2 regions of the Streptomyces sp. DF42 genome follow, and region 2 is predicted to be linked to the other one. Evidence: riboswitches for the same ligand, from Rfam matches in the RefSeq annotation. Region 2 holds a riboswitch; the other holds the start of a gene.
The links. A riboswitch is a leader RNA that binds a small molecule or an ion and turns the genes downstream of it on or off. The one in region 2 is predicted to bind cobalamin.

Region 1 (4,460 bases), 2.0 Mb from region 2:
GCGGCGCCTGGCGAGCTTCGCGCTGCGCGCCTCCCACGTGGCCGCCAGGTCCGCACCGAGGCGGCCCGAGCGCAGGGCGGCCGCCTGGCCGCCGAGTCCCTCGATGTGGCGGAAGAACTCCCAGCCCGCGTGGGCGAGTTCGTCGGTGAGCCGCTCCACGTACCAGGAGCCGCCCGCCGGGTCGATCACCCGGGACAGATGCGATTCCTCGACCAGGATCGTCGAGGTGTTGCGGGCGATGCGGCGCGCGAAGGCGTCCGGCAGACCGAGCGCGTGGTCGAAGGGCAGCACGGTGACGGCGTCGGCGCCGCCGACTCCGGCGGCCAGCGTGGCGATCGTCGCGCGCAGCATGTTCACCCACGGGTCGCGGCGCGTCATCATCACCGGCGAGGTCACCACGTGCTGCAGCTGCGCGCCGGCGCCCGGCGCCCCGCACACCTCGGCCACCCGCGCCCACAGCCGGCGCGCCGCCCGCAGCTTGGCGATGGTCAGGAACTGGTCGGCCGTCGCCGCGTAGCGGAACTCCAGCTGCGCGCAGGCCTGTTCGACGCTCAGTCCCGCCTCGGTCAGCTCACGCAGATAGGCGACACCACTCGCCAACGAGGAGCCCAGCTCCTGCGCCGCTGAACCGCCCGCCTCGTGGTACGGCAGCGCGTCCACGGTCAGGGCCCGCAGCCCCGGGTACTCCCCGGCACAGCGCAGGGCGAGGGAGGCCACCGGCGCGAAGTCCGACGCGCTGCCCGTGCGAGCCTCGTGCCCCAGCGGATCGGCGCCCAGACTGCCGCGCACCGCCTCCTTGGCGACGCCCCGCTCCTCGTAGATCCGCAGCAACTCCCGTGCGGCGGGCTCGACTTCGCTGCCCGCGTCGAGAACGGCGGGCGCCAGGTCGAGGTACACCCCGTCCAGGACCCGGCCGAGCGACGACACCGGGATGCCGCCTTCGCCCTCGCCCAGGACCAGCCAGAGCGAGGTGACGCCGTTCTCCAGGTCCGTGAGTGCCGCGCCGTTGTCGGCGACCGTGTGCCGCTGGCGTACGTCCCAGCCGCCGGCGGTGTTCCCCTCGGCGCGGCTCGCGCGCAGGAACGGCGCGAAGCCGGGGAAGCCGGGGTCGGGCGCGGCATCGAGCGCGGTGTAGAGGGGGCGGGTGCGCAGCCCGTCCTCCAGCGCGGTGGACAGGGCGTCTTCCGCCGCCGCGCCGGAGACTTCCTTGCCCGACTTGCGCAGGACGCCGGCCACCAGGCCGTGCCACTGTTCAAGGTTCGCGTCAGGGAACTCGGCGGCCAGCGTGAGCCCGTCGTCAGGCAGGACCGTCATGCTCGGATGCTAGGACAGATCGACAAAGGAGCAGCAGAGGGCACGGCTGTGACCTTGCCCTCCATCACCTTGTGACCCCGGTCTCCCACCCCCCTCCGGCGGGGTTCCGACGACCATCCCCAGGTCATGCGCCCTTGGCCATGTTCCCGTCAGACGGTACGGTCAAGGGGTTGTTGACGACGACAGAGCGGAAGCCGGTGAGAGTCCGGCACGGTCGCGCCACTGTGAACGAGACGACCCCCCTTGTGTGGGCGGAACGGCTCGCGAGTCAGACCCGCAGCTGTCGTCATGTGCACCACTGAGATGGGACGCGTACTCCCGAGGAGGTTCTGCCATGGCGCAGACCGTCGCCCAGCCAACACCCGCCACCCCTGTCGTACCCGCCAAGCTGCCGCTGACGGCGATAGCCCCCTGGGCGGTCTTCTTCGGCGTCCTGATGCTGGTCCTGCTCTATTTCGTCGGCGCCGAGCAGGGCGCCACCTCCGTCGTCTCCGGCGAAGGCGTGCACGAGTGGGTGCACGACGCGCGTCACCTCCTCGGCTTCCCCTGCCACTGACGAGGACACCGCACAATGTGGGCAGGCAACTCCCGTACCCCACTGAGTGATTGAACGACCCACCGCCGTGAGGGCCCCCGGACCACCGGGGGCCCTCACGCGTTTTCCCGGCACCCCTGTCCGCGTCAGTGTCCGCCCTCGGGCTCCCGTGCTACGAGCGTCTGCCCGAGTCGCAGGTTCCAGCGCCCGGAGCGTCCGCTGATCTCGGTCGCCGTCAGGGGAGGCACGTCGAGCCGCCAGAACGTGGCCTCATGCACCGCGAGGACCCCGACCACCGCGGCCCGCACGATTTCCGGCTCCACCACGGCGAGCGTCCGGCCGTCGGTCTGCGCGGTCGCCTTCAGCCACCGGCCCACGCGTTCGCAGAGGCCCTGCACGGTCTCCCCGCCGTGCGGCGCCGCGGCAGGGTCCGCCAGCCAGTGGGCCACCTGGTCAGGTTCTTCGGCACTGACCTCGCCGAGCGTCCGGCCCCGCCAGCGGCCCACGTCCATGCCGCCCAGCTCGGGCGCCTCCACGGCGGCGAGACCGAGGGCCGAGGCAGTCTCCCGGCAGCGCACCGTGGGGGAGACCAGGACCCGGTCGGCCGCGGACAGCGTGCCGGAGGCCGACCGGGCGCGAGCTGCGCCACCGGCGTCAAGCGGGCTGCCGTCGTCGAACCGGCCCTCTCGCACGGATCGGTTCATGGCGGGTGAGACGAAGGTGACGCGGCTGGTCACGCCGTAACTCCTGTTCTGCCTGTTCGGCTGCTGCGGGGCGACGGACCGCGGGACGACGGGGCGCCCGTAGGGACTCCGGTGATCACGCGGAGCGGGAGAGCTGTGCGCGTACCCACTCAGGATCGGGATTGGTGTGCGGCCGGCCCGCAACGACGACGGTCGGCACGGTCTCGTTGCCGTCGTTGGCCGCCCTCACCGCTGTCGCCCCGGCCGGATCCCGCCAGATGTCGACCCAGTGCAACTGGCGGGCGCTACGGCCCAACCTCAGGCGCAGGCGGATGCAGTACGTGCAGCCCGGCCGCCAGAAGACGACCGGCCGGCCGTCGACCGCGCTGCGGCGTTGTGCCTCCATCGCACCGACCGGCTTCGGGAAGAGCAGCGGTGAGTTGATACCTGCGAACAGCACGAACACGACCAGGAGCGCCGCGGCTGCGGCCGGTGCTCCCGCGACGAGCAGAGCTGCCGCAACGAAGGAGCCGCAGAGCACGAAGAGCATCGGGAGGATCCAAGCGCGCGTCATGAGGACCAAGGCTATCGACGAGCCGACGTCCGGCGAACGCCGGCCGATCGTCCGGACGGCCACCGTGTACATCACTTGAGGCGTCGTTCACCGCACCGCGTTCACGCGTGGCCCGAATCTGCCCGGAAGAGCGTGATGTTGAACAGGCCGCGCAGCAGCCGGTCGGCGAGCGGGAGGAAAGCCCAAAATCGCAGCGGGAGCCGAGTGCGCAGCGCGTGGGGCGGCCGGGTGACGGAGGTGACCTCGATCGCTCGCAGCCCGTACCTCTCCAGCGAGCGTGGGTCGTCGCAGGCCCACGACCAGCGGGCCTCCATGTTCTTCTTCACCGCCTGCTGGTGCTGCTTCTCCAGGAGGCTCCTGGGATACGTGTCGACGGCGACGAGCGCGTCCGGGAAGCGTCGCGCGATGCGCGTCAGCACCTGGGCGGCCTCCTCCTCGGGGAGGTAGACGAGCACGCCCTCGGCGACGAAGAAGTAGGGCCCGGGACCCTCCTCGACCGTGCGCAGCCAGTCCTCGTCCAGGACCGAGGCGGCGATCATCCGGCGGCGCCCGGTGTCCGTGAAGAACCTCCGGCGCAGTTCGATCGTGTCCGGCAGGTCGAGGTCGATCCAGTGCACGGTGCCGTTGTCGACTCGCTCGAACCGGGTGTTGAGCCCCGTGCCGATTTCGACGACCGTCCCCGCCGGGTGCTCGGACAGGAAGGCCCGCACCCACGTGTCGACGATCGCCGTACGCAGTACCGTGATCGCCGACCCCGGGCCGGGCCCGTACTTGTCACTCGCGTAGTCGATCGCGCCGATCATCTCGACGGCCTTCGGATCCCGCAGCAGCGGCCGCTTCCTGGCGGACTCCCGGGCCCGCGCGGCCAGTGGAATGAACAGCGTCTCCTGAACGGCGCCGAGCCGCACCCGGTGCTTGGGGCCGTTCGTGTCGCTCATGTCAGGCATGGTTCTCATTACACAGCACGGGCGTCGACCTGCGGAGAACCGCGAGAACCGCCCCTTTTGCCAGGTGGCTGTCCTGCTTGCGGGGCAACGGGAGGCCGCCGGGCAACGGAGCGGTGCGGGCAATGAAGCGGTCCGGGCGATGGGCGGTCTGGTCATCCGTGACGACCAGACCGCCACCACGGTCCCTAGGCGACGACGCCGCTGTCCTCGATGACGATCTTCTTGGCCGTGGAGCCCGAGCGGTTGCCGAGGGCCTCGACGGCCTTGACGACGTCCTCTCCCTCGACGACCTCGCCGAAGACGACGTGCTTGCCGTCCAGCCACGGGGTCACCACGGTGGTGACGAAGAACTGCGAGCCATTGGTGCCCGGACCCGCGTTGGCCATGCTGAGCAGGAACGGCCGGTC
Region 2 (4,460 bases):
CTGCCCGCGTACACGTACCCGTCGTCGTCGGCGGCCATCGCGGCCATCCGGCCGGTGACGTTGCCCGAGCCGCCGCTGGAGTTGGAGTCGATGTCCCGGTAGCGCGGGTCGTCGGAGTTGTACGGCTGGTCGGTGACTTCGCGCCAACTGCCGCCGGTGCTCCGCAGGTTGGTCAGGTCGTCCCAGGCGGCACCGTACGCGCCCGGCGCGACGACGCCCGGCGAGGTACGCGCCTCGGCGTACTGGTCCGCGCCCTCGGCTATCTCGTCGGCCTCGTTGCCGTCGTCGCCGTCTCCGTCTCCGCCCTTCAGGCTGGGGCTCATGGAGCCCACCGACTGCTCGCGCTGGGCGGCGAGCCGGGCGAGGCTGCGGGCGCCGAAGGGGCTGTTGTTCTGGCCGGAGGCGGCGCTTGCGGGTATCGCGACAAGTGCGGCGGTTGCAGTGATGGCGCAGCTCGTGAGCCATCGTCTCTTGCGGGTTGGTGCTGACACCAGATCCTCCCAAACGGGCATGCGTACGGCCGTCGCTGGGACCTGATCACGGGCGGGACGGCGTGTCCGAAACTTGGACAGTCTTTGACCAGAACCTGTCACTTCGTGTACGGGGTGTGGATCGGGCGAGAGATCGGCGGCTTGCCGGCCTGCTGCTGTCGATTCCGGCCTCGGTGCCCCGCCTCCGCCTGAGCCCCGCTCGCCGATCGGGCAGGCGCATGACTGCCGTCGGCAATCGCGTCGGTGGATGATGGGCGGCACGGACGCCGAGGACCGGCGGCGTCACCGAGGAGGGGATCGAGGAGGGAATCCACGTCCATGACAGCTCCGCAGTCCCAGGCAGTCCCGGCGTCACCGGCCCGGATGCGGCCCTGGCGGTTCGTGGTGTGGTTCGGCACGGTCAGCCTGCTCGCGGACTTCGTGTACGAGGGCGCCCGCTCGATCACCGGACCACTGCTCGCCTCGCTGGGCGCGTCGGCCCTGGTGGTGGGTGTGGTCACGGGCGCCGGAGAGGCGGCGGCGCTCGGACTGCGGCTGGTCTCGGGGCCGTTGGCGGACCGCACCCGACGCTTCTGGGGGCTGGCGATCGCCGGATACGCGCTGACAGTGTTCTCCGTACCGCTGCTGGGCGTCGTGGGAACCCTGTGGGTGGCCTGCGTGCTGGTGATCGCCGAACGGGTCGGCAAGGCGGTCCGCTCACCCGCGAAGGACACCCTGCTGTCGCATGCCACAGCAGCGACCGGGCGGGGGCGCGGCTTCGCCGTGCACGAGGCGATGGACCAGGTCGGCGCACTCATCGGCCCGCTCGTCGTGGCCGGCATGCTCGCGCTGACCGGCGGCGACTACGGACCGGCCCTCGGGGTGCTCGCCGCCCCGGGCGTCGCGGTACTCGGGCTGCTGGTCTGGCTGCGGGCGCGCGTGCCCGATCCGGAGGCGTACGAGCGGGAGGCAACCCCTCCCGCGAACGCACCCGCGCCGGACGGCCGCCTGCCGCGCGCGTTCTGGACGTACGCGACGTTCACCGCCGCCACCACCGCGGGCTTCACCACCTTCGGCGTGCTCTCCTACCACCTCGTCCAACGCCACCTCATGACGACGGCATGGGTGCCGGTCCTGTACGCCGCCGCCATGGTCGTCGACGCTCTCGCCGCACTGGCGACCGGCTGGCTGTACGACCGTGTCGGGCCGCGGGTGCTGGTCGCCCTGCCGGTGCTGACCGCCGCCGTCCCGATGCTGGCGTTCACGAACACGGTGGCGGTGGCCGTGATCGGCTCCCTGGTGTGGGGCGCGGCCATGGGCATCCAGGAGTCCACGCTGCGCGCCACGGTCGCCGACCTCGTGCCGTCAGGGCGGCGCGCGACCGCGTACGGAGTCTTCGCGGGGGTGGTCGGCGCAGCGAGTCTGGCGGGCGGCACGATCACCGGAGCCCTGTACGGCGCGTCGATCCCGGCCCTGATCGGGGTGGTCGTGACCGTACAGGTGCTGGCGCTGGTCGTGCTCGCGGTCAGTGGGACCGGACGGCTCGGCCGGCGCCCGGGCGGGTGAGGCTCCGGGGTGGCCCGCGCCCGGGCAACCATGGAGAGCCTGCTGCCGGAAGCCGAGAGTCAGGCCGCCAGAGCGGCTTGATGTGATGGTCGGCGCCTGCCGGGGGCGCCGACCATCACCTGAATGGGAGTCATGGGCTGCCCGCCTGCCCGCCTGCACCCCGGCCGCAACTGGCAACGCCCGCGAAGGCGGCCAAGCCGGACGGTGTGGCCGGCGCCTGACCGAGGGCACGCAAAGGTGGGGATGCCGGCTGGAGGTCACACGGCCCCAAGCCCGCCGACGCCCCCACCCCCCGGATGAGAGGGGCCACTTGACGGGAGAGAGGGAGATCACTCCAGGTGGTGCGGTATTGGCCAGGTTCGCGACACACGGTACCGTCGGTCTGATATCGACGACGGCAAGACGGAAGCCGGTGAGAGTCCGGCACGGTCGCGCCACTGTGTGCCGCCGCCCCGAGGGGGGTGGTGGCGAGTCAGACCCGTAGCCGTCGTCATGTGCACCACCGAGATGGGACGCGAGCTCCCGAGGAGGCCCTGCCATGGCGCAGCATGTCGCCCAGCCGACAGTCACCACCCCCGTCGTACCCGCCAAGCTGCCGCTGAAGGACATAGCCCCCTGGGCCGTCTTCGTCGGCGTCCTGATGCTGGTCCTGCTCTACTTCGTCGGCGCCGAACAGGGCGCCACCTCCGTGTTCAGCGGCACGGACGTCCATGAGTGGGTACACGATGCCCGCCACCTGCTCGGCTTCCCCTGCCACTGATACGAGGGACGCCGCACACCCATGAACTCCACGACGGTAAGAAACCTCCTGGTGCGGGGCATGCTCGCCGGCCTCGCCGCCGGAGTCCTCGCCCTGGTCGCCGCCTATCTGCTCGGTGAACCGTATGTAGACAAGGCGATCGGCTTCGAGGAGGCGCACTCCCACGAGCACGAGATGGAAGTCGTCTCCCGCTCCCTGCAGTCAACCGCCGGTCTCGCCACCGGCGTTCTGCTCTACGGGGTCGCGTTCGGCGGCATCGCCGCGCTCGCCTACTGCTTCGCCCTCGGCCGCGTCGGCCGCTTCTCGCCGCGGGCGACCGCGCTGCTGCTGTCCGGCTGCGCGCTGCTGGCGGTGTACGTGGTGCCGTTCCTGAAGTACCCGGCCAATCCGCCGTCGGTCGGCGAGCCCGACACCATCGGCAAGCGGACCACCCTGTACTTCCTGATGATGCTGCTCAGCGTGCTCCTTGCGATCGCAGCCACCATCCTCGGCAAGCGGCTCCAGCCGAACCTGGGCACCTGGTGGGCGACGATGGTCGCGGTTGCCGCGTTCGCCGTCGTGATCGGCCTGGCGTACGAGTTCCTGCCCGTCGTCAACGAGGTGCCGAAGGACTTCCCGGCCACCGTGCTGTGGCGGTTCCGACTCGCCGCCCTGGCCATCCAGGCCACCCTCTGGGGCAGCTTCGCACTCGTCTTCGGCGAGCTGGCCGAGCGGTTGCTGAACCCGAAGCCCGTGTCGGCGGCCGCGAAGGCGACGGTCGCCGCTCCCAGCTGACCACGCATCGAACAGGTGAGAGGGCCCACGGAACCATCCGGGGGCCCTCTCACGTTCTTCGGACATCCGAACGCGAAGGCGAGCAACGCCATCCGGGGCTACCGGGCGGTGATCGATCCGGCTTCCGTGGGCCGTTCCTTCGACGTGCTGATCGACCTCGGTCTTGAGGCGCAGGACGCGGAGATGGTCGAGCGCTTCTAGGAGGCCCTGGCGCAGGCGGAGGAAGTACGGGAGTTGCGGAGGCTGTTCGGCAGCCCCGACCAGTCCGCACGCGTGGCCGTCGCCGATCTGCCCGCCTGAGAGACGTTTCTGAGCCGGCGGGTCATGACCATTCCCCGGATCAGGAACGTCATCTCGCACTTCACGATGAAGACCGTCAAGCCGGGCCCGAGCTCGTAGGCGAACGACGGCCCGCAGGCGAACGACGTCCGGGCCGGCCCCTGTGGGCCGGCCCGGACGTCGTGGTCAGGCAGGTCTGGCGGTCGGACGGCTCGGACCGTCGGACGAGGTCGAACCTCAGACGAGGTCGAAGCGGTCCGCGTTCGAGACCTTGACCCACGCGTCGACGAAGTCCTTCACGAACTTCTCCTTCGCGTCGTCGGCCGCGTAGACCTCGGCGACCGCGCGCAGCTCGGAGTTCGAGCCGAAGACGAGGTCGGCGCGGGTGCCGGTCCACTTGACCTCGCCGGTCGCGTCGTCGCGGCCCTCGAAGGTGTTCTGGTCCTCGGAGGTGGGCTTCCACGTCGTGCCCAGGTCGAGCAGGTTGACGAAGAAGTCGTTCGTCAGCTTGCCCGGGGTGTCGGTGAAGACGCCGTACGAGGTCTGCTGGTGGTTGGCGCCCAGGACGCGCAGGCCGCCGACGAGGACGGTCAGCTCGGGGGCGCTCAGGC

Region 1: it holds a riboswitch for cobalamin, as region 2 does, so the genes downstream of both, ACYUED_RS42545 (CbtB domain-containing protein) here and ACYUED_RS33125 (CbtB domain-containing protein) in region 2, are expected to answer to the same signal.

The regions. Positions count from the first base shown of each region.
Region 1 covers NZ_CM177859.1:9,268,794-9,273,253, forward strand. Annotated here, with positions in the region: gene ACYUED_RS42540 (methylmalonyl-CoA mutase family protein) at 1-1,314, opposite strand, end outside; cobalamin riboswitch at 1,452-1,613, shown strand; gene ACYUED_RS42545 (CbtB domain-containing protein) at 1,649-1,870, shown strand; gene ACYUED_RS42550 (histidine phosphatase family protein) at 1,996-2,586, opposite strand; gene ACYUED_RS42555 (glutaredoxin domain-containing protein) at 2,669-3,106, opposite strand; gene ACYUED_RS42560 (class I SAM-dependent methyltransferase) at 3,208-4,044, opposite strand; gene ACYUED_RS42565 (peptidylprolyl isomerase) at 4,239-4,460, opposite strand, start outside.
Region 2 covers NZ_CM177859.1:7,223,515-7,227,974, forward strand. Annotated here, with positions in the region: gene ACYUED_RS33115 (WD40/YVTN/BNR-like repeat-containing protein) at 1-491, opposite strand, end outside; gene ACYUED_RS33120 (MFS transporter) at 810-2,036, shown strand; cobalamin riboswitch at 2,389-2,540, shown strand; gene ACYUED_RS33125 (CbtB domain-containing protein) at 2,575-2,796, shown strand; gene ACYUED_RS33130 (CbtA family protein) at 2,818-3,570, shown strand; gene ACYUED_RS33135 (hypothetical protein) at 3,586-3,771, shown strand; gene katG (catalase/peroxidase HPI) at 4,087-4,460, opposite strand, start outside.